2 regions of the Mycobacterium sp. SMC-11 genome follow, and region 2 is predicted to be linked to the other one. Evidence: predicted binding sites of a transcription regulator. Region 2 holds the regulator's gene; the other holds the start of a gene.
What was found. Region 2 encodes LexA, which represses DNA repair genes until DNA is damaged. Its sites were predicted from a motif close to CGAACANNTGTTCG; they were not measured.
Positions count from the first base shown of each region.

Region 1: a site for LexA is predicted at 9,729-9,742, ahead of cofD (2-phospho-L-lactate transferase). Genes of this name have one in related genera too.

Region 1 is NZ_CP176430.1:3,424,920-3,436,641, reverse strand. Features, by position in the region: gene ctpC (manganese-exporting P-type ATPase CtpC) at 1-460, opposite strand, end outside; gene ACKY0X_RS16295 (DUF1490 family protein) at 492-773, opposite strand; gene ACKY0X_RS16290 (TIGR03089 family protein) at 909-1,601, opposite strand; gene ACKY0X_RS16285 (LCP family protein) at 1,645-3,117, opposite strand; gene rfbD (dTDP-4-dehydrorhamnose reductase) at 3,299-4,156, shown strand; gene ACKY0X_RS16275 (glycosyltransferase family 2 protein) at 4,185-5,054, shown strand; gene ACKY0X_RS16270 (sugar phosphate nucleotidyltransferase) at 5,051-6,124, shown strand; gene ACKY0X_RS16265 (hypothetical protein) at 6,214-6,570, shown strand; gene ACKY0X_RS16260 (NUDIX hydrolase) at 6,585-7,118, opposite strand; gene ACKY0X_RS16255 (coenzyme F420-0:L-glutamate ligase) at 7,115-8,455, opposite strand; gene cofD (2-phospho-L-lactate transferase) at 8,452-9,465, opposite strand; gene ACKY0X_RS16245 (WhiB family transcriptional regulator) at 9,813-10,208, shown strand; gene ACKY0X_RS16240 (metallopeptidase family protein) at 10,217-10,669, opposite strand; gene ACKY0X_RS16235 (DUF3499 domain-containing protein) at 10,763-11,203, shown strand; gene ACKY0X_RS16230 (phosphomannomutase/phosphoglucomutase) at 11,262-11,722, shown strand, end outside.
Region 2 is NZ_CP176430.1:2,845,606-2,857,327, forward strand. Features, by position in the region: gene ACKY0X_RS13370 (sigma-70 family RNA polymerase sigma factor) at 1-119, shown strand, start outside; gene ACKY0X_RS13375 (metal-dependent transcriptional regulator) at 269-961, shown strand; gene ACKY0X_RS13380 (DUF4192 domain-containing protein) at 1,211-2,266, opposite strand; gene sthA (Si-specific NAD(P)(+) transhydrogenase) at 2,408-3,823, shown strand; gene ACKY0X_RS13390 (proteasome assembly chaperone family protein) at 3,999-4,976, shown strand; gene ACKY0X_RS13395 (peroxynitrite isomerase) at 4,985-5,470, opposite strand; gene nrdR (transcriptional regulator NrdR) at 5,506-5,970, opposite strand; gene ACKY0X_RS13405 (LysM peptidoglycan-binding domain-containing protein) at 6,116-6,616, opposite strand; gene lexA (transcriptional repressor LexA) at 6,830-7,516, shown strand; gene ACKY0X_RS13415 (nuclear transport factor 2 family protein) at 7,519-7,971, shown strand; gene ACKY0X_RS13420 (LGFP repeat-containing protein) at 7,972-9,939, opposite strand; gene ACKY0X_RS13425 (acyl-CoA dehydrogenase family protein) at 10,219-11,379, opposite strand; gene ACKY0X_RS13430 (DEAD/DEAH box helicase) at 11,461-11,722, opposite strand, start outside.

The sequences.
Region 1 (11,722 bases), 580 kb from region 2:
GGTAACCCATGAAGACCGTGGCGCCGGTCGCGACGAGCTGACCGCTGGGGCCCAGCAGCGGCGGCCGGGCGAAGACGTAGCGGCGCATCCCCAGCAGTGCCAGCGCCGCGCCGCCGATCACCATGCGCAGCACGTCGGTGTTGCTGACGTCGGCCGAGCGCGGCGTGCGGGCGGGGATCAACTCGGCGGCGACGGTGGCCGCAGATGCGATCGCCGCGAGGATCTCCGCGGTGTCACTGCGTTTGGGGGAGTACCAGACCACGACCGAGCCGGTACGCGGATAGGCGTGCACGGTACGTACCCCGTTGACGCGGCCGGCGGCCTCTTCGGCGGCCACCGCACGCCGTGAATCGCCACGGACCCAGGCGACCTGCACCCGCATCCGGCCGGCGGCATCGGAGATGACCGTCAACTCGTCGTCGCCGGCCGGCACGGTCGCTATGGCGCCGCTGCCGTTCATCGCTGCGCTCCCCATCGTCGGCGCCGGGTGGTCAGTGGTCGTGGTCGTGCGCGACGGCCGCTGCCGGCGGGGTGGATTCCTCGCCGATGCGCTCGCGAGCCTCGGCGACCACGTCGGCCACCTTCAGTCGTGCCGACTCGGCGACCTCTTCGGCTCGCCGGGTTCCGCGCAGGCTCCACTCGGTGGCCGTCACCGCCGCCTCATGCAGCGGGGCCTTCGCCAGTGCCCGGCGGGCTACTTCGTAGGCGCTTACCCCGACCAGTCCGGTGAACACCGTCGACGCCGCTTTCACCAGCAATCCCTGCACTGCCATGAGTCATCTCCTCTTTCGTCCGGCGGGTTCTTGCGGGCAAGAGTATCAGCATATAAGCATTTATGCATGTATCGCCGTATGGCGATTTCGGCGCGGTTGCGCCCGCTGTGCGGGAACAATCGCGCCGAAATCGCGTCAATCCAGGTTTCGGGTGACCTTCTCGCTGGTCCGGCGGCGCTCCTGCAGGTCGGGGTCGGGGTTGGTGACCTGCACCAGGGACGCTCCCACGGCGAACACGGTCAGCATGTTCTCGATCAGCGCGGTCGGGTTGTTCCAGTCCTTGGTCGACCACGCCCGGTCCGACGATGTCAGTCCCAGCGCTGCCGCGCACTTTTCGCACGCCGCCAGCACGTCGTCGGCCGACGAGCCGGCCAGGGCGGGGCCGGGGGCGCGTTCGGCGATGATCTGGTCGCCGTGCACCCGCACCGCGGTCGCGTAGTCGGTGACGCCCACCGGCAGGTCGGGAGCCGGCCGGCCGAACGGGTCCAGCGACAGCACCACCACCTCGCCGCCGGTGGTGGCCACCGCCGCGTCGGCCTCGTCGAGCCGCTCGGCGGTGCACAGCGCGATGTCGGCATCACCGTCCGGCGCTTCCAGCAGCACCTCGGCCCCGATCCACCAGGCGCCGAACAGCACCGCCGCCGTCTGCCAGTGCGCGGGCAACAAGACCGCGATGCGACTGCCGGCTGCAGCACCCAGCTCGTCGCGCAGCAGGTTGCCGGTCTTGGCCGCCCAATTCGCCAGCGTCGCCGCGGACAGTTCGATGCGCTCGGCGGAAGCGTCGTCGTAATAGGTGATCCGTGGCCCCACCGGGTCGGCGCGCATCATCGGATCAAGGATCGCCGAGCTGAGGTTGATCACCGCAGCGACGTTAGTTCACGCACTGCGGATCGTTGGAACCCGCGGTCAGAATCGGTGGCGCAACCGGGATTTGGGGCGCCTCGTCGTCGTCGTAGCTGGAGATGCCGGCCGCCTGCGCACTGCTGCCGCCGGAGCCCATGCCCGATCCGGGCCCGGTGTAGTCGTTGGCCAGCACGACGCGCACCGAACCGGTGGGGACCGACTCGTTGGACACCACCGGCAATCCGCCCAGATCCCTGGCCACCGCCAGTGCGCCGGGGTCGTCGGCCGAGGCGGCCTGCACCTGGCTGGTGGGCACGTGCCCGGACTCGTTGTTGCCGACCGATCCGGTGCCGAACCCCTTGGCGTTGAGCACCCCGGAGACCGCGGCGGCCAAGCCGTTGATGTCGGTGTCGTTGAGCACGCTGGCGGTGGTCTGTTCCGGGTTGTAGGCCAGCAGCTCGGTCTTGCCCTCGTCCTGATCGTGCAGCAGCCCCGCGACCCAGTCGGCCACCTGGCCGGGGTCGACGCGCACCACGCTCTGCATACCGTCGTCGCTCCAGCCCGACTCCTCGAGCACCGGGATGGTGGCGAACGCCACTTTGCCCGCGGCCAGATCTTGGGCCTTGGTGACAAAGTCGATCACGTCCCAGCCCGCCGACAGCACCACCGACCGCTGTACCGCGGCCTGCAGCCGCGACAGGGTGCCGGGGCTGGACAGGGTCTTGCCGGAGATGACTTGGTGCGCCAGCGACGCCATCACCGTCTGCTGGCGCCGGACCCGGTCCAGGTCCCCGTGCGGGAGTTCGTGGCGCTGCCGCACGAAGCTCAGTGCCTGGGCGCCGCCGAGTCGCTGCCAGCCGGCCGGGAAGTCCGCGCCGGAGAGTTCCTCGTACACCGGTTCCTTGAGGCAGACGTCCACGCCGCCGAGGGCATCGGTGATCAGCGCGAACCCGAGCAGTCCGATTTCGGCGTAATGGTCGACGGTGACGCCGGTCAGATCGGCCACCGTCTTGATCAGGGCCTCGCGGCCCGCCTCGGTACCGCGCGCCTGCGCCTGGATCGGGTCCATCCCGGATGCGACGAGCGCGTCGGCGGTCTCCAGCCGGGTGGCTCCGTACACGCCGTTGATCTTGGTCTTGTCCAGCCCGGGTGCCGCCACGTAGGAGTCGCGGGGGATCGAGATCGCGGTGGCCGACTTCCCGTTGTTGGGAATCCGGACCAGGATGATCGTGTCGGTGTTGGTGGCCTCGTCGTCGCCGACGCGCAGCGCGGCCAGCTCCTCCGGCGTCAGCGGATTGCCGTGAGCGTCGGTGCGGCTGTCCATCCCGACCAGCAGGATGTCGACCGCGCCGTCGGATCCGCCGTTGCCCAGCGCCAGGGACGAGACGTGGAAGATGCCGTCCTCGAACGACCGGACTTGGCTCCAGGCCACCCCGGTGCCCAGGACGATGGCGACGGCTGCCACGGTGGCAATCACACGAATCACACGTTGCGCAGGCATCACTTCAGATTACTTGCGTAACTGCTGTATCGGCGGTAGCCGACTGCGGCGTGCCAGACCGGCGGTTCAGCGAGGCTCGACGGAGGAGAGGTGAAGCTGGGGCCGCCGCATTGGGTCGGCGGTTCAGCGAGGCTCGACGGAGGAGAGGTGAAGTTGGGACCGCCGCATAAGCTCGACGCTCATGCGGATTGTGATCACCGGCGCCGGCGGCCAAGTCGGCACTTTTCTGAGCTCCCGCGCCGCCGAGACAGGCCATGACGTGCTGGCCCTGACCTCGGCGCAGTGCGACATCACCGATGCCGCCGCGGTCGACGCCGTCGACTTGCGGGCCGGGGACGTGCTGGTCAACTGTGCGGCCTACACCCAGGTCGACGCCGCCGAGAACGACCCCGAGCGTGCCCACGCCGTCAACGCCGCCGGGCCGGGCCACCTGGCGGCCGCCTGCGCGCGGGCCGGGGCCCGGCTGATCCACATCTCCACCGACTACGTCTTCGACGGCGACTTCGGCGGCGCCCCGCCGCGCCCGTACGAAGTGGGCGATGCCACCCGGCCGCTGTCCGTCTACGGCGCTACCAAACTTGCCGGTGAGAACGCGGTGCTGGCGGCCTCTCCGGATGCTCTGGTGGTGCGCACCGCGTGGGTCTACACCGGCGCCGCCGGCGGCTCCGACTTCGCCGCGGTGATGCGCGAAAAGGCCGCGGGCGACGGGGACGTGCAGGTGGTCGATGACCAGATCGGGTCCCCGACTTATGTCGGCGATCTCGTCGATGCGCTGCTGGTCCTGGCCCATGCCCGGCCCAGCGCTCGGGTGTTGCATGCCGCCAATGCCGGGGCCGCCAGCCGGTACGAACAGGCCCGGGCGGTGTTCGCCGCGGTCGGGGCCGACCCGGACCGGGTACGGCCGGTCAGCAGTGCCGCGCACCCGCGCCCGGCGGCCCGGCCCGCCTACTCCGCGTTGTCGGGCGCCGAGTCGGCGCGGGCCGGCCTGGCACCGCTGCGCCGGTGGAGCGATGCACTGTCCGCCGCCTTGGCCAGATAACCTCTACGCCGTGAGTGAGGCCCTACCGGTGGTGACGGTGACCTATTCGCCGGGTTGGCATCTGGACCGATTCCTGGCATCGCTGTCGCTGGCGACCGACCGCCCGGTGCGGGTGGTGATGGCCGACAACGGATCCACCGACGGTGCACCGGAGGAAGCCGCGGAGCGCTACCCCAACGTGCAGCTGCTGCATACCGGGTCCAACCTGGGCTACGGCGGAGCGGTCAACGCCGGGGTGGCCCTGCTGGACTCCGAGGGCGGCGAACGCAGCGAATTTCTCATCGTGGCCAACCCCGACGTGCAGTGGGGTCCGGGCAGCATCGAAGCGCTGCTGGACGCGGCCGCCCGTTGGCCGCAGGCGGCGACGCTGGGTCCGCTGATCCGGGAACCGGACGGCTCGGTGTACCCCTCGGCCCGCCACCTGCCCAGCCTGATCCGCGGCGGCATGCACGCCGTGGTCGGTCCGGTGTGGCCCAACAATCCCTGGACCCGCGCTTATCGGCAGGAACGGCTGGAACCCAGCGAGCGGCCGGTCGGGTGGCTCTCGGGAGCCTGCCTGCTGGTGCGCCGGGCCGCGTTCGACGCGATCGGCGGCTTCGACGAGCGCTACTTCCTCTATATGGAAGACGTCGACCTGGGGGACCGGCTAGGCAAGGCCGGCTGGCTCAACGTCTACGTGCCCTCGGCCGAGGTGTTGCACCAGAAGGGCCACGCCACCGGCAAGGACCCCGCGCGCAACCTGGCCGCCCACCACCGCAGCACCTATACCTACCTCGCCGACCGGCACACCGGCTGGTGGCGGGCCCCGCTGCGCTGGAGCATGCGGGGCGCGCTGGCGGTGCGCTCACACTTGGCGGTGCGCAACGCCCGCCGCACCTTGACGAAGGGACACCCGTGACACTGAGCCAAGTCGACGCGGTGGTCCTCGTCGGTGGCAAGGGGACCCGGCTGCGGCCGCTGACCCTATCGGCGCCCAAGCCGATGCTGCCGACCGCGGGTCTGCCCTTCCTGACGCACCTGCTGTCGCGGATCGCCGCCGCCGGCATCGAGCACGTCATCCTCAGCACGTCGTATAAGCCGGAGGTGTTCGCCGAGGAGTTCGGCGACGGCTCCGCGCTGGGCCTGCAGATCGACTACGTGACCGAGCAGGAGCCGCTGGGCACCGGCGGTGGTATCGCCAACGTCGCACCCAAGCTGCGCCATGACACCGCGATGGTGTTCAACGGTGACGTGTTGTCCGGGGCTGATCTGACCGAGTTGCACGCGTACCACCGCGAGCAGGGCGCCGACGCGACCCTGCACCTGGTCCGCGTCGGCGACCCGCGTGCCTTCGGCTGCGTGCCCACCGACGACGGACGGGTCACCGCATTCCTGGAGAAGACCGAGGACCCGCCGACCGACCAGATCAACGCCGGTTGCTACGTGCTGTCCCGCGACGTCATCGACCGCATCCCGCGCGGGCGCCCGGTGTCGGTGGAGCGCGAGGTGTTTCCGGCGCTGCTGGCAGACGGTGTGAAGGTCTGCGGATACGTCGACACCAGCTACTGGCGCGACATGGGCACCCCGGAGGATTTCGTGCGCGGGTCCGCGGACCTGGTGCGCGGCATCGCGCCGTCACCGGCGTTGGGCGGCCGGCGCGGCGAGGCGCTGGTGCACGACGGTGCCTCGGTGGCGCCGGGGGCGGTCCTGATCGGCGGAACCGTGGTGGGCCGGGGCGCCGAGATCGGCCCGGGCGCCCGCCTCGATGGCGCGGTGATCTTCGACGGGGTGAAAGTCGAGGCCGGCAGTGTGATCGAACGCTCGATCATCGGGTTCGGCGCCCGGATCGGGCCGCGGGCGCTGATCCGCGACGGGGTGATCGGCGACGGCGCCGACATCGGGGCCCGCTGCGAGCTGCTGCGCGGGGCTCGGGTGTGGCCCGGGGTGTCGATCCCCGACTGCGGAATCCGCTACTCCAGCGACGTCTGAGCCGGTTCCCGGCTGACTCTGCGCTCAGGGCGCACCCTTCTCGCACTTTTCCGCCATAGACGCAGAGTCAACGGTGGATAGTCGTAGTCATGTTCACCAAGGTCCTCGTCGCGTGCCTGGCAGCGGTAGCCATGGCGCCGTCGGCAGCTGCCGATCCGCTTGACCCGATTCCCGGTAACGGCGTCTATCAGGTCGGCACCGATATCGCCCCTGGCCTGTATCACACTGGCGGTTCGGGTTCGGCCTTCGGCGTATGGATCAACAACGTACCGACGCAAGAGTCGATGTGTTCGTGGTTCACCTACAGCACACCCGATGCGGCCAAGGACCATGTGGTCCAGACGAATACGTCCATCGGTCCGATGTACGCGAGCATTCCCGTCACGGTCAAGGCCTTCGAGTCGCAGAACTGCCAGCCCTGGACGCGGGTCACCGACTCCCAATGAGCCCGCGGGCAGGGCTACCTGACCGCCCGCGCCACCAGGTGCGCCAGCGCGTCGTCGGCGTCCGGCGGTAGCGCGTCCACCGGCCACCAGCGCAGGGCAAGCGACTCGTCGCTGATTCCGATCTGTGCATCCGCGGGCGCATGCGCCACGAACTGCAGGTCTAGGTGCCGGGTCGGCACACCCAGCGAGCAGGTCACCGGATGCACGTGCACGGCCGCCAGCGCCGGATCCATTCGCAGGCCGGTGATGCCGGATTCCTCGGTGGCCTCGCGCAGCGCGGCCGCGACGATGTCGGCGTCGGTGTCCTCGCAGTGCCCGCCGAGCTGCAGCCAGCGGCCCACCCGCGGGTGCAGCGTGAGCAGCGCGCGCTCACCGGTGTGGTCGAGCACCAGGGTAGATGCGGTGATGTGGCCGGGAACGCATTCGCGCCGGCAGGCGTCGGGGCGGGCAGCCAGAAACGCCAGCATCGCATGCCGCAGCGAGTCCTGCGCCGAATCGGGTGCGGCCCAAGCGCTCAGCGCTGCGACAGCGGAGTCGTGCAGACTCATCGCCGCACCAGCATATCGCCGACGTCGGCCGGTGCACGGGGCTCGGGCGGTTCGGTGGGGTAGCCGATTGCGATGGCGCCCAAGGGTTCCCAGTCGGGCGGCAGATCCAGTTCGGTGCGGACCAGCTCGGGGGTGAAGATGGTCGAACCGATCCAGCAGCTGCCCACGCCGCGTACCGCCAGCGCCACCAACAGGCCCTGGACGGCGGCGCCGACGGCGACCGTGAACATGGTGTGCTCGGCGGCGGTGCGGACGGAGTCGGGGTAGTGGTGGGCGCCATCGGGCACCATGATCGGGATAACGACTTCGGGTGCGTCATAAAGGATCTGCCCACGCGAGACTCGGGCCTCAATGGCCTCGGGGGTTTTACCGTCGCCGGTCAGATCGGATCGCCACTGCTGCGCCATGGCATCGAGCAGCCGAGTGCGCACGCTCGGGGTCTGCAGCCACACGAACCGGACCGGGCGGGTGTGATGTGGCGCCGGGGCGGTCAGCGCCTCGGCCATGGCGTCGGTGATCAGTTGCGCCGGAACGGGTTCCGCGGCGAAGTTGCGCACGGAGCGGCGCAGCAGTTGAGCCTGCCCGCGCCCCACCTCGATGGCCTCCGCGGTGCCCAGCCAGAACAGGTCCTCGGAGCCGGAACGCACCAATGCGGCTGCGGTGGAACCGTTGTCGGGGCTGGCGACACCACGCACCACCGCCACCGGGACGTCGGTGAGCTTGCCCTTGACCAGGTCGGCGGCCGCGGCGAGTTCGTCAGCGACGGCGACCTCGGTGACCACCAGTTCGTTGCCGTGCCGGTCGACGGACCCGGCGTAGCCGTTGAGAACGGACAGTCCCGACGCGCCGATCGCGACGTCGATCTGGCCGTTGCGCCAGGCGCGGCCCATGGTGTCGGTGATCAGCACTGCCACGCTGACGCCTAGACGTTCGGCCAGTCCGGCGCGCAACGCGGCGGCGCTGCCGTCGGGATCGACAGGTAACAGCGCGAGTTCGTCGGAGCCGACGTTGGAGCCGTCCACACCGGCGGCGGCCTGCACCAGTCCGAGGCGATTCTCGGTGATCCAGGTACGGCCCTTGCGGGCCAGTACGCGTACCGCCTCGGCCTCGACCAGTTGGCGGCGCAGCGCATCACGTGCCTCGGCGTCGTGTGGCGCCGGCACGATGCGGCCTTCGCACTTGGACACCACCTTGCTGGTGACGACCACGATGTCCCCGTCGGCCAGCCACGGTGCGGCGTCGGCCAGCGCGGCCGCGAGATCGTCGCCGGGCCGAAATTCGGCCAAGCCAGTCACCGGCAGGATCTCGACCTTGGCGGCGCTGCCGTGCTCGGTCATCGCACTCCCGCGAGATCCAGTCCGGTGCGGACCATTTCGGCGGTGGCCGCCGGATCGGTCATCAGCAGCGGGGCGGCGCGGACGGTCACGCCGGCGATGTCGGGGCCATCAGGGGTGTCGAGGGACTCGCCCTCGTGCACCAGCCAGTAGTCCAGGATCCCGGTTCCGCTGCGGGCGCCGTAGTGCTCGCCGACGGCCCGGGAGGTCGAATCCAGTCCGATCACGCTCAAGCAGACGTCGGCCATGCCGCGCAACGGCTTTCCAGCGATGATCGGGGAGTAGCCGACGACCGGTGCCGCAGTGGAGCGCAGCGCCGCGCGGACACCCGGAACCGCCAGGATGGCGCCGATGCTGACCACCGGATTGGAGGGGGCCAGCAGCACGATGTCGGCGCCGGTGATGGCGTCGACGACTTCGGGTGTGGCCGTGGCCTTCTCTGCGCCCACGAAGCCGAACCCGTGGGTGGGAACCTGGGCGCGGTAGCGCACCCACCACTCCTGGAAGTGAATCGCGCGCTGGGTGTCGTCGGTTGGATCGGTGATGACGACGTGGGTTTCGCAGCTGTCGTTGGTGACCGGCAGCAGTCGCGCTCCCGGTTGCCAGCGCTCGCACAGCGCCGAGGTCACCTCGGTCAGCGGATAACCGGCGCGCAGCGACTGGGTGCGGACCAGGTGGGTGGCCAGGTCGCGGTCGCCGAGGCCGAACCAGTCCGGCTGCATCCCGTAGTGGGCCAACTCCTCCATGGCATGCCAGGTCTCGTCGCGGTGACCCCAGCCGCGCTCGGCATCCACGCCGCCGCCGAGGGTGTACATGCAGGTGTCCAGATCGGGGCAGATGCGCACCCCGTGCATCCAGGCATCGTCGCCGACATTGACGACCGCGGTCAGTTCGTGTGCGTCGGCCCCGTTGCCAGCTGGGGATTCGGCGAATTGGCCCAGACCCAGTAGTTTCTGGACGCCGAGCAGGAACCGGGCGCCGCCGACCCCACCGACGAGAACGGTGACCTTCACAGCGCACGACAGTACCTTTGGCGCCGCTGCGGCCGGTGTGGCGGACCGGCGTCGTCGCGGTATCGGGGGGCGCGGTAAGACACGCCGAGGGGCGAGTGTGGGGTAGATGACACGGACTCGCCGGTCTCGGACACGTTGGAAATCGATCACGGGATGGTAAGGAATTTGGCCGATCAGCTTGACCGGGCTGATCAACCCGTGTCTAATCACACTAGTGTCATTTCCCGGTTGGCCAGCCGATTTCGGTGTCGCAGACCGAGATTCGATCACATGTTCGAATCGGGATGGTCAATATCTTCCGATTCGGCCGACATATCAGGATCGCGCTACAGGTGAGGAGGCGGAGCATGTCCTATGAGCACCTTTGGGGCGTGATGGGGGGAGCACCGCACGCCGGTGCCGAAATGGCTGAAATGGCTGGGCCGAGCGGGTTGGAGGCGATGCCCAGTCGCCCACATCTGAGTCTGGTTCCCGCGCCCGAGGACTACGACGAGTTCGACCCGTTCGACCCCGCGACAGCCACCAATGAGCAGTGGCAGGACCGCGCCCTGTGCTCGCAGACCGACCCCGAGGCGTTCTTCCCGGAGAAGGGCGGCTCGACTCGGGAGGCCAAGAAGATCTGCCAGCGTTGTGCGGTTCGCAGCGAGTGCCTGGAGTACGCCTTGGCTCACGACGAGCGCTTCGGTATCTGGGGTGGGCTTTCCGAGCGTGAGCGCCGCCGCCTCAAGCGCGGCATCATCTGAGTAAAGGGCTAGTCGTCGATCGTCGGGTCGATGACGGCGGGCTCGACATCCAAGTAGGTGGCGACTTGAGCCACCAGAATCTCGTGCAATAAATCACCGAGTTCTGTGCTGTCGTTTGCGCGTTGCTCGATCGGCTTGCGGAACAGCAAGATTCGGGCGCGTGTCGGGTTTCCCCGAACATCCACCCCGGCCGGAATCAACCGGGCCAGCGGAATTGGCCCGTCCGCGACCACCTCTGGGGGCCACTGCACACTATCGGGATCCTTGGCGGCGATCCGCGGGATCTCATCGACGGCGACGTCCAGGGCCGTCAACCGTTGCTTCCAGCGTTGTTCGATGGGCTCGTAGGCCTCCAGCACGGCCATGTCGAACCGTTCGGCGCGGGTGCGCCATCCCGGCACGGTGGGCGGCAACAGCGGCCCGCGGGTTTCGCGGCCGCGCCAGCGGCGACGCGTGGCGATCACGCTGACGATGGTAACGGTTGTGCATAGGGTGCCGGCGCCTTGCGCGTGTCCGGCGCTGCGGGGGCGAGCGGCCACGATAGCCTCACGGGCGTGAACGTTCCTCGTCGTTGCTGCCGGCCAGGGTGTCCGCACTATGCGGTGGCGACGCTGACGTTCGTCTACTCGGACTCCACCGCCGTGGTCGGCCCGCTGGCGACTGCCGCTGAGCCGCATTCCTGGGACCTGTGCTTCAACCATGCGGGCCGGATCACCGCCCCGCGCGGTTGGGAACTGGTCCGCCACCCCGGCCCCTGGGTTTCGCCTGAAGAGGATGACCTGATCGCGCTTGCCGAGGCGGTTCGTGAGCGCGAATCCGGGCGGGCTGCCCCGGCCAACGGGTGGTACCCACAGGCCAATCCAGGCGACGCCCCGACCCGCGGAGCGCCCACCGCCGGACCCGGTGGTGGTGTGCTGGCACCGCCCGGTCCGCCCGGGAAGACCAATGGTCGACGCCGTGGCCACCTGCGTGTGTTGCCAGACCCTTCGGACTGATCGCGGGTTCCGGGCTAGGCTTGAGCGTCAAGAGTCCACTGCGTCAGGAGCCCTGTCCATGTCTCGGCCCGCTGCGGCTGTCCACCGTGTGATCAAGGCGTACGACGTACGCGGCCTGGTCGGTTCGGAGATCGATGAAACCCTCGTCACCGAGGTCGGGTCCTCGTTTGCCCGGCTGATGGCCGAGGAAGGTGCCCGCCAGGTGGTGATCGGCCACGACATGCGGGACAGTTCGCCACTGCTGTCTGCGGCGTTCGCCGAGGGCGTGGTTGCCCGCGGCCTGGATGTGGTCCGGATCGGGCTGGCGTCGACCGACCAGCTCTATTTCGCCTCCGGGGCGCTGGACTGCCCGGGCGCGATGTTCACCGCCAGCCACAACCCGGCCGCCTACAACGGCATCAAGCTCTGCCGCGCCGGTGCCAAGCCGGTGGGCGCCGACACCGGCCTGGGCCGAATCCGCGATGAGCTGATCGCCGGGGTCGACCCGGCCGGCGACGGCCAAGGATCGCGCGGCAGCAT
Region 2 (11,722 bases):
ACCAGATCGGCAAGCTGTTCGGGCTGTCGCGCGAGCGGGTCCGCCAGATCGAGCGCGAGGTGATGGCCAAGCTGCGCCACGGCGAGCGCGCCGACCGCCTGCGCTCGTACGCCAGCTGACACCGGCCTCGGGCCGCCTGTCCCCCGCTCCGGCGGGCCGCCGATCTCGGTGGCCCGCCGGACGTGGTTTGTCACCGAAGCGCCGGACGTCGCTCGCTAACCGTCTCCTTGGCTGCCGAAGTAGACTCGGCTGCGACGGAAGGTGCCGAATGAATGACCTGGTTGATACCACCGAGATGTACCTCAGGACGATCTACGACCTTGAGGAAGAGGGTGTCACCCCGCTGCGTGCGCGGATAGCCGAGCGACTGGAGCAAAGTGGTCCCACCGTCAGCCAGACGGTGTCCCGGATGGAGCGCGACGGCTTGCTCAGAGTGGCCGGCGACCGCCACCTCGAACTGACCGAGAAAGGCCGCACCCTGGCCGTGTCGGTGATGCGCAAGCACCGGCTGGCTGAACGCCTGCTCGTCGACATCATCGGGTTGCCGCTCGAAGAGGTGCACGCCGAGGCCTGCCGCTGGGAACACGTGATGAGCGAGGACGTCGAGCGACGCCTGGTTCAGGTACTCGACAACCCGACCACGTCGCCGTTCGGCAACCCCATCCCCGGCCTTCCGGACCTCGGCTTCGGCGCGGACTCCGTCGGTTGGGATTCCGACCTGGTGCGGCTGACCGAGTTGCCGGCCGGTTCCCCGGTGGCGGTGGTGGTGCGTCAGCTCACCGAGCACGTCCAGGGCGACATCGACCTGATCACCCGGCTCAAGGAGGCCGGTGTGGTGCCCAACGCACGGGTGACCGTGCAGGCCGATGGCGACGACGGCGTGACTATCGTGATCCCCGGCCACACCGATGTCGGCCTGCCTTACGAGATGGCACATGCCGTGAAGGTCCAGAAGGTCTGAGCGCCCGCGAGTCAGCTGGGCTCATACGGCGGTCCCAGCTTCGCCTCTCCTCCGTCGAACCTCGCAGAACCGCCGGGCTCATGCGGCGGTCCCAGCTTCGCCTCTCCTCCGTCGAACCTCGCTGAACCGCCGGGCTCATGCGGCGGTCCCAGCTTCGCCTCTCCCCCGTCGAACCTCGCTGAACCGCCGGGCTCATGCGGCGGTCCCAGCTTCGCCTCTCCCCCGTCGAACCTCGCAGAACCGCCGGCCTCAGCCGGCTTGCTGACCGAACCCCTGCCGCTGCGGCAGCTGCACCCCGATCTGCTGGGCCAGCCGATAACCGGTGTCCGCCAATCCGCGGATGCGTTCGGGCCGCAGCCCCGACTGCAAAGCGGTGTCGAGCAGGCCCGCCATCCGATGCCCTGGCTTGCCACGCAGGGCGGCTTCCAGTGATACCCCGGCCAGCGGGCCATCGCCACGTGCGTAGGCGCTGAACGCCAGCAGGACCAATGCCTCGACCCGCCACGGCTCGGGCAAGGCCCGGGCCAACGCCGACCAGAGCCGCTCGGCTTCATCTGCGCGCTCGCCGATTGCCAACGCGCACAGGGTGTCCCGGACAAGCACGTCGGTGAGCGGGCAGCCGAGCCGGGCCAGCTCCGCAGCGGTGGGTTCTTGGCCGCCCGCCAGCGCGACGACGGCGCCCAGCACCTGTTCGACGTCGCGGCGGGCCCGATCCCGGGCATCGCCCTCCCCCGCCGTCCACTGCGCCGCACAGTCGTCGATCGCCGCGGCCACTTCGGCACAGCGGCCTGCGTCATCGGGGGTGATGACCGCCTGCAGATCTGCTCGCCGCGCGTACAGCCGCCTGCCCTCCAGCACCGCGGCGGCTGCCAGCGGCGACGCCTCCGGGTCGTCGACCGGGCCTCCGACGCCGCACCCGTCGACGCAGTGCCACCGCCCACCGTGGGCCACCTGGTCCACGACGTGCGCGCCGAGCAGCACGATGTGGTGGCCCGACAACTCCTCGTCCAACACGGTGATCAGCCGGCGGTGCTGGTCGTTGCAGACCGGGCAGCGCGCTCCCGCAGCGTCGACGATCACCGCGATGACCGCGGCCGGGGCAGCGGCCGCGGCGACGTCGGCGAGCCGGCCCACCGTGTCCACGAGTGTGTCGGACAGATCGACCCGCAGCACCGAGCCCAGTTCGCCCCCGTCGAGCGCCACCAGGATCAGGGATTTCTCGGGCACGAAGCCGAGGATGGCCGGCAGCGCAGCGATGAGGGCTCCGGGCCGATTCAGCGTGAATTCCGGTTGCTTGGTTGTCATGGGAGCAACGGTGACGACCGTCACCGTCATCGAGGGCGCACCGGCTCCGCGCAGGCCCTCGCTTTGTGGATAGACCCGCAACTGTGCATCGATGCGCCTTCGAGATGCAGGACGAGCCGAAAGCGCGTAAGTGTCTGTGTCATGGATTCAAAGAGGGAATACGACGTCATCGTGATCGGTTCGGGCCCAGGCGGACAGAAGGCCGCCATTGCGTCGGCCAAACTCGGCAAATCTGTTGCCCTGGTCGAACGCGGTCGCATGATCGGTGGGGTCTGTGTCAACACCGGCACCATTCCGTCGAAGACCCTGCGCGAGGCCGTGATCTATCTGACCGGGATGAATCAGCGCGACCTGTACGGCGCCAGCTACCGGGTGAAGGACAAGATCACCCCCACCGATCTGCTCGCACGCACCCAGCATGTGATCGGCAGAGAAGTGGAGGTGGTGCGTAATCAACTGATGCGCAACCGAGTCGACCTGTTGGTCGGCCACGGCCGTTTCATCGATCCCCACACAATCCTCATCGAAGGACAGAACGGCAACGAGACGACAACCGTCACAGCCGAGTACGTCGTCATCGCCACCGGGACAGAACCCGTTCGGCCGCCGGGAGTCACATTCGATGAGAAGCGCGTCCTCGACTCCGACGGGATCCTCGATCTGAAGTTCATTCCGGCCTCGATGGTGGTCGTCGGCGCCGGTGTGATCGGCATCGAATACGCCTCGATGTTCGCCGCGCTGGGCACCCGGGTAACGGTGGTGGAGAAACGAGATTCGATGCTCGAGTTCTGCGACCCGGAGGTCGTCGAAGCGCTGCGTTTTCACTTGCGCGACCTGGCCGTCACCTTCCGGTTCGGCGAAGAGGTGACCGCCGTCGACGTCAGCTCCAGCGGCACCGTCACCACGTTGGCCAGCGGCAAGCAGATTCCCGCCGAGACGGTGATGTACTCGGCCGGCCGCCAAGGCCACACCGCCCACCTCGACTTGGCCAACGCCGGCCTGGCCACCGACGAGCGGGGCCGCATCGTCGTCGACGATATGTTCCAGACCGCGGTCGAGCACATCTACGCCGTCGGTGATGTGATCGGTTTCCCGGCGCTGGCGGCGACGTCGATGGAACAGGGCCGACTGGCCGCTTACCACGCGTTCGGCGAGCCGACCGATGGGATCACCGACCTGCAGCCGATCGGGATCTATTCGATCCCGGAGGTCTCCTATGTGGGGGCGACTGAATTGGAACTGACCCGCAGCGCGATCCCCTACGAGGTAGGCGTGGCCCGGTATCGGGAGCTGGCCCGCGGCCAGATCGCCGGAGACTCCTACGGCATGCTGAAGCTGCTGGTGTCCACCACCGACCTGAGGCTGCTCGGCGTGCACATCTTCGGCACCAACGCGACCGAGATGGTGCACATCGGCCAGGCCGTCATGGGCTGCGGCGGCACGGTGGAATACCTAGTGGACGCGGTGTTCAACTACCCGACGTTCTCCGAGGCATACAAGAACGCCGCATTGGACGTGATGAATAAAATGCGGGCCCTACAGCAATTCCGCAGCTGAGGCGCCGCCGGAAACATTTTCCTCGCTCAGCGAACGCCCACGGCGCCGCGGAATTCCGACGGTGCCCCCGTACGTTGTGCAGCAGACGCGCGCACCGTTTTCGGCGCGCGGCCCCCGGTGGGGGAAAATGGACGGTGCGATCCATTGCGATCTGCACAACGAGGAGGCGAAGGCGATGGCCGACTACCCGGACAACGGTCCCGACCGGGACCGGCACTATCAGGTCGAGCAGAGCGGCATGTACGAGCTGGAGGTGCCGGCGCCGCAGCTGATGTCGGCGGACGGCGAGGGACCGGTCCTGATCCACGCGCTCGAGGGCTTCTCCGACGCCGGCCACGCGATCCGGCTGGCCGCCAAGCACCTCAAGAGCAACCTGGACAGTGAGTTGGTGGCGTCGTTCGCGATCGATGACCTGCTCGACTACCGCTCGCGGCGGCCGCTGATGACGTTCAAGGCCGACCACTTCACCCACTACACCGAACCCGAGCTGAGCCTGCACGCGCTGCGGGACAGTGCGGGCACGCCGTTTCTGCTGTTGGCGGGCATGGAGCCCGACCTGAAGTGGGAGCGGTTCATCACCGCGGTGCGACTGTTGGCCGAGCAGCTCGGGGTGCGCCGGACCATCGGCTTGGGCACCATCCCGATGGCCGTCCCCCACACACGGCCGGTGACGCTGACCGCACATTCCAACAATCGCGACCTGATCAGCGAATTCACCCCGTGGATCACCGAGGTTCAGGTTCCCGGCAGCGCATCCAACCTGCTGGAGTACCGGATGGCTCAGCACGGCCATGAGGTCGTCGGCTTCACGGTGCATGTGCCGCACTACGTGGCCCAGACCGACTACCCCGAGGCAGCCGAGGCGCTGCTCAAGCAGGCCGCGCAGACCGGCGCGCTGGAACTGCCGCTGAGCGACCTCCGTGACGCCGCGGCCGAGATCCGTTCCAAGATCGACCAGCAGGTCGAAGCGAGCGCCGAAGTGGCCCAAGTGGTCACGGCCCTGGAACGCCAGTACGACGCATTCGTCACCGCCCAGGAGAATCGCTCGTTGCTGTCCCGCGACGAAGAGCTGCCCAGCGCCGACGAGCTCGGTGCCGAGTTCGAGCGTTTCCTGGCGCAGGAGGCGAAGAAGAACCTCGACGGCGACGACTGAGGTCCGGGCTACTCGGTCCGACGAAGCGTGGCGGTGAGGTGGTTCTGCGCGGGCTGGCCGACTGCGCCCATGTCCAGCGTGTACGACAACTCATCGCCGTCGAGGCGATAGTGGCGGCCCAGGACGGTCACTTCTTTGGCCGTCGGCGCCAGCCCGATCGTCGGCGCGGACATCTGTAGGTCCACGCCGTTGGCTGTGACCGTGTAGCTGCCTACCTCGATCTCGGTGATACCGCTGGGATGCGCCAGCACCCACTCGATCTGACCGGGTTGCGGCACCCGCAGGTAGCCGGTCTCGGCATGCAGGGGCAGGCCATCGGCGGGCGACTTGGTCTTCTGGCTGTACACCAGGAACGGCTTGCCGACGTGTGAGAACACCACCTCTTCGAGGTAGTCGAATGACGCGATCGTGGGATACACCCCGGATCCCTGGCCCGACCAGGTGCCCAACAGCGGGGCCAACTCCACAAGGTTCGGATGCAACTCGGGTGCCATGGCGCCAGCGTAGTGCGCGGTGACGCCCGCACGGCTCAACTGGTGCTGGGCATCTCGCGGTGTTCGCGCAGGGCCTCGATCTCCCGCTCGAAGTCGGCGGCCGAGGAAAAGGATCGGTACACCGAGGCGAATCGCAGGTAGGCGACTTCGTCGAGTTCACGCAGCGGACCCAGGATTGCCAGGCCCACCTCGTGGCTGGGAATCTCCGGCGAACCTGCCGCTCGCACAGCGTCTTCCACCTGCTGAGCCAGCAGATTCAGCGCATCGTCATCGACCTGGCGGCCCTGGCAGGCCCGGCGCACGCCGCGCATGACCTTCTCCCGGCTGAACGGCTCGGTGACGCCACTGCGTTTGACCACGGCCAACACCGCGGTTTCCACCGTGGAGAATCGGCGACCGCATTCCGGACAGGACCGACGGCGCCGAATGGCCTGGCCTTCATCGGCTTCGCGGGAATCCACCACCCGGGAGTCTGGATGGCGACAAAACGGGCAGTGCATTGCCGCTCCTTCGCCGTGCCGGGAACCCGCACCCTCAGACAGCTGGGGCACCGTGGGCCATTGGGACAACTGCGAGCGTACCTGCGCGGGTTCCCGGCGGCGCTGCGCAGTCGCCGCGAGCGGCGACCGAAGCGACACGGCGACCTCAGCCCAGCGGAGCGATCAGCGTCTGGCCGGCGTCCAGGGCCACCGACTCCAGGCTGTTGAGCTCGCGGATGCGCTCGATGACCTGTCCGGCCGGCGCGTCCGGTGCGACGCGGGCCGCCAGGTGCGCCAGGCTCTCGCCGCTCTGGACGCGCACCACGCCGAGCTGGTCGGGCACCGCGGAGGCACCGCCGGCTGCTGCCGCGCCGAACTGGGCGATCAGCCCGAGCCACACAGTGATACCGGCGGCGACCAGAGCCAGCACGACGGTGGTCGCCGGGGTGATGGCCTTGACGGGCTGCGGCCGGTGCGGCGCACGGGACATCAGCACCCCGGAACCGCGGTGCCGTAGCGGGGCGCCGCCGGGCCGCGGCCGGACCAGCCGCGCCGGCTGGGTGCGGATCGGGTATGCGCGGCCCGAGGTCCGAGGACCGCGATGCAGCTGGGCCCGCTCGTTGCGGGTCTGCTCGAACGTCGGGGCGATCGTCTCGATGAGCATCATGTGCGGTTCTCCCTCACTCGGCGTCGGCGACCCTGTTCGCTCGACTGTTCGAATACTAATCGATTGTATGTTCGATGTCCGAACACGTGATCGAATCGTTGTCGAAAACATTAGCGAAGGGGTCCGACAAGTCGTCGACGCTTTCGAACGCCCGCGCGACACACCTCGAACACATGTTTGATTAATCGCAGCTATGCGACTAGATTCGCCCCCATGAGTGACAGCAGCAGTAACCCGGCGGGCCCGGACTCAGCGCTGACCGCGCGGCAGCGCACGATCCTGAACGTCATCCGCGCTTCGGTGAACGAGCGGGGTTACCCGCCGAGCATCCGCGAGATCGGCGATGCCGTCGGGCTGACCTCGACCTCCTCGGTTGCTCATCAGCTGCGCACGCTCGAACGCAAGGGCTATCTGCGCCGTGACCCCAACCGGCCCCGCGCGGTCGACGTCCGCGGCCAGGACGACATCACCGGCGCCGTCGAGGCCGCGCAACGCACCGAGTTCGCCGGTTCGGATGCGCTGCCCGAGCCCGCTTTCATTCCAGTTCTGGGCCGGATCGCGGCCGGCGGGCCGATCCTGGCCGAGGAAGCCGTCGAGGATGTCTTCCCGCTCCCCCGCGAGCTGGTCGGTGAAGGTGAGCTGTTCTTGCTCAAGGTGGTCGGCGAATCGATGGTGGACGCCGCGATCTGCGACGGCGACTGGGTTGTGGTGCGCCAGCAGAACGTCGCCGACAACGGCGACATCGTGGCCGCAATGATCGATGGCGAGGCAACCGTCAAGACGTTCAAACGCACCGGCGGTCAGGTCTGGCTGATGCCGCACAACCCCATTTTCGATCCCATACCCGGCAACGATGCGGTGGTGCTGGGCAAAGTCGTCACCGTCATCCGCAAGGTCTGATCATGTTCGCGCCGTGCCCACCGTTCGATGCGGAGTCGGCGCGACAGAAGGTCCAAGCCGCCGAGGACGCCTGGAACACCCGGGATCCCGCACGTGTGGTGCTGGCCTACACAGAAGACTCGGTGTGGCGCAACCGGGACGAGTTCCTCACCGGGCGCGCGGAGATCGAAGCATTTTTGCGGCGCAAGTGGGCCGCCGAACGTGACTACGCACTACGCAAAGAGCTGTGGTGCTACCAGGACAACCGGATCGCGGTGCGCTATCAGTACGAATGCTGCGACGCCGACGGCCAGTGGTGGCGCAGCTACGGCAACGAGCTGTGGGAGTTCGCCGCCGACGGCCGAATGAGCCGCCGCGAATCCAGCATCAACGACATCCCGATCACCGCGGCGCAGCGGCGCCTCTTCGGCCCGCGCCCGCAGCGCGAACGCGACCTGCCGCTGCCGCTGCGGTGATCAGCCGGCCCTGGTGAAGCCGTTGAGCCGCGCGGCATCCTCGGTGGCGAACCAGATCTCGGCGAGGGTGTCGTCATACAGCGCGTTCTGCGGGGTGTAGTAGAGCCCCGAGCCGATGTTCGCCTTGATCGGGTAGCCGTTCGGCTGCTGATACGGGTCGTCCAGCGGCAGGTGCATCACCGGGTGTACCGATTCGTCGATACCGAAGTTGCGCGGTTCGCCACCACCGCCGAAGGTGCGGGTGTCCGTGCCACCGCCGAACCTACGGGGCTCTGCGACAGCGCCGAACCCCCGTGGGTCCGCCCCGCCACCGCCGTGCCCCACGGCATGCCGACCGGTGCCGAAATCTTCTTCGGTCACCACCCGGGTGGGGGCGGTGTCGGTGTCGTCATCGTCGTCGACCTCCGCCTCGCTTTCGTGCTCGCCGTAGTGCAGCCACGGCGCATCCGGAATCGAGGAGACGGGCAGTTCGGGCTCGGACGCGTACGGCGCGGCGGAGGCGCCGTAGCGACTCGGAAGCCGGACGGTGCCCTCGTGCTCGCGGTGATCGTCGCGGTGGTCGTCGCGCCGGTCTTGGTGGGCCCACTGCTCGTCATCGTCGTCGTAGTCGTCGGCGACCGGGGCCGGCACTGCAACCGGCGAGCCCGGCAGCACAGCGGCCGGCCGACGCCGCTGCCACCACATCGCAGCCCCGGCGAGGGCGCCCAACACTGCCAGCACTACAACCGGGATCAGCACCCACATCCAGTTCCAGTGCGTTTCCTTGGCTGCGCCAGTCGCTGTCGACTTGCTCCCGTCGGGCAGGTTCGTCCCGGGAATCTGCAGGCCCGACAGCGCTTGCGCCAGCTCGGCCGGTTCGCTGCTGTAGGTGTTGTTCGCCTGGTTCCAGGCGATCGATCCGCCGGTGAACTTCTGCGACACCACGTCACCTTCGACGGTCTGGTCCCCCACCGGGGCGCCCAGCTTTCCGGAAGCTCCGTCGAGCTTGTCCCAGGCAGACTTCATCGCGCCGCGCACCACGAAGGCGCCGTTGTCGGGGCTGAAGAAGATCACCGGCTCGTCGTCGGCGGCGAACGAATTGAACTTGCTGCCCGAGATCGCTCCGTCAACCGTGCCGGTGATCGGGAAACCCAGGTCGCTACCGGCCGGACCGCCCAGCGACTCGTACTTGGCCAGCACGTCGCCTAGGACGGCATTGGCTCCGGTGACCGGGCTGAAATAGACCTTGCCGTGGGCGAAGTCCTGACCCACGCCGCCGTTGTCACCGACGGGGTACTGATCGCCCTGCTTGGCCCCAAGTGCGCCGGCGGGCCCGCCGGCGCTGCGCCAGGCCTGATCGATGGCCGCGGTCGCGTCGACCTGGGCCTGCACATCCGCCAGCTGCGCCGCCAGCTCCGGCGGAACCGTGGTGAACGTCCTGGTCGCGCTGTCGAAGGACAGTGTTCCGGCGCTGAACTTCTGGGTGACGACGGCGCCATCGTAGCTCTCGTCCTCGACCGGGACCCCGAGCGCCCCGGTCGAGCTGCCCAGCTTGTCCCAGCCGGCGTTGATGGGTCCGCGCACCACGTGCGCGCCGTGCTCGGGCGTCCAGAAAATCACCGGGTTGTCGGCGCCGGACAGGATGGCCACCCGGCTGTCGGGAACCAGGCCGGGCACCTCATCGCTGCTGGGGAAGCCGAGGCCGTTGTCGGCCGCACCGCCCAGTGCCTCGTACTTGTCCAGGATCGCGCCGTAGAGCGCCTTGGCTCCGGTCTCCGGGGTGAAGAAGATGGTGCCACCGGCGAAGTCCTGGGCGAATCCGACACCGGCCGGATGCACGTCCCCCTTGGGGGCACCCAGCGGCGACCCGTCGCCACCAGCCGCTTGCCATGCCGCCGTGATGGCGTCGTGGGCATCGCTGTCGGGCGTCGCCGCAGCGGTCTGCACCGACAAGAGCACGGTGACCGTCGCCGCCAGGCCGAGCGCCATGCGCACCGCCGTCTTGCCGAACCGATCTTTCCGACTAGTCACCAGCCCTCCCAGGCATCTTTATCGACGTTATCGACGCAAATGTTTCCGGCATAGACTTTCCCGCAATCGGCCCGAGTTTCGAAGCCAAGTCATCGATATTGCGGAAACAGATACCCAGCCGATGCTGAAACGATGCAAAAGCCGCTGCCCTGAACGGAACGAGGGGCGCTACCAAACATGCAGGTAGCGCCCCTGGCAGCGCCCGGTTGGGCGCCAACTCGTTCCCGATTGCCTCGGCTAGACGCCGAGGCTGCGGCCGATGATCTCTTTCATGATCTCGGTCGTGCCGCCGTAAATGGTCTGAACACGGGCATCCAGATAAGCCCGCGCGACCGGGTATTCGCGCATGTAGCCGTATCCACCGTGCAGCTGCAGGCAGCGGTCGATCAGGTGCACCTGCTTCTCGGTCGAATACCACTTGGCCATCGCGGCCTGCTCGACGGTCAGCTTCTTGTCCAGGTGCAGCTTCACGAACTCGTCGACCATCATCCGCACCACGGTGGCCTCGGTGGCCAGCTCGGCCAGCAGGAACCGGCTGTTCTGGAAACTGCCGATCGGCTTGCCGAACGCCTTGCGCTCCTTGGTGTACTGGATCGTCTGCTCCAGTACCGCCTCCATCGCCCCGGCCGCCATGATCGCGATCGAGATCCGCTCCTGCGGCAGGTTCTGCATCAGGTAGATGAAGCCCTTGCCCTCCTCGCCGAGCAGGTTCTCCACCGGGACGTGCACGTCGGTGAAGGACAGCTCGGCGGTGTCCTGGGCATCCAAACCGATCTTGTCCAGGTGGCGGCCGCGCTCGAAGCCCTCCATGCCGCGCTCCACGACCAGCAGCGAGAAGCCCTGCGCGCCCTTGTCGGGGTCGGTCTGGGCGACGACGATCACCAGGTCGGAGTGGATGCCGTTGGTGATGAACGTCTTGGAGCCGTTGAGCACATAGTGGTCACCGTGCTTGACCGCGCGGGTCTTGATGCCCTGCAGGTCGCTGCCGGTGCCCGGCTCGGTCATGGCGATCGCGGTGATCAGCTCACCGGTGCAGAACTTCGGCAGCCAGCGCTGCTTCTGCTCCTCGTTGCACAGCTCCAGCAGATACGGCGCGCAGACGTCGTTGTGCAGGCTGAAACCCAACCCGCTGTAGCGGCCCGCGGTGACTTCCTCGGTGATGATCGTGTTGTAGCGGAAGTCCGGGTTGCCGCCGCCGCCGTACTCCTCGGGCACTGCCATGCCCAAGAAACCCTGTTTGCCGGCCTCGAGCCACACCGAGCGGTCGACGATCTTGGCCTTCTCCCACTCCTCCTGGTAGGGCGCGGCGTGGCGGTCCAGGAAGGCGCGGAACGACTCCCGGAACAGGTCGTGTTCGGCCTCGAACAGGGTTCGCTGGTACTTGATTGCGGCACTCATTGCCTGACCTCCGGTCGACTGATCTTTCCGACGAGAATAGACCAACCGGATGGTTGGGCGACGCGGTGGTGGGTGTCAGCGCTAGCGCGCTACCCCACCTTGCCGACGCGATGCGGCGCCTCCGCGCTGCCGACGCCGGCCGTCGGCCTGCGCAGCCGGCTGCGCGGCGCCGCCGCTGCCGCCACGACGGCGCCGCGGGCGACCGGACTGGCCCGGCGAAGTCTGGCCCGGCGACGCCTTGGCGCGTGCCGGCGGGGCGACCTTGGGGGCCACCGGAACGGGCGCCCGCAACGGCGCCACCTCCCCCACCAACTCGAGCACCGAAGCGGAATCGGCTGCCACC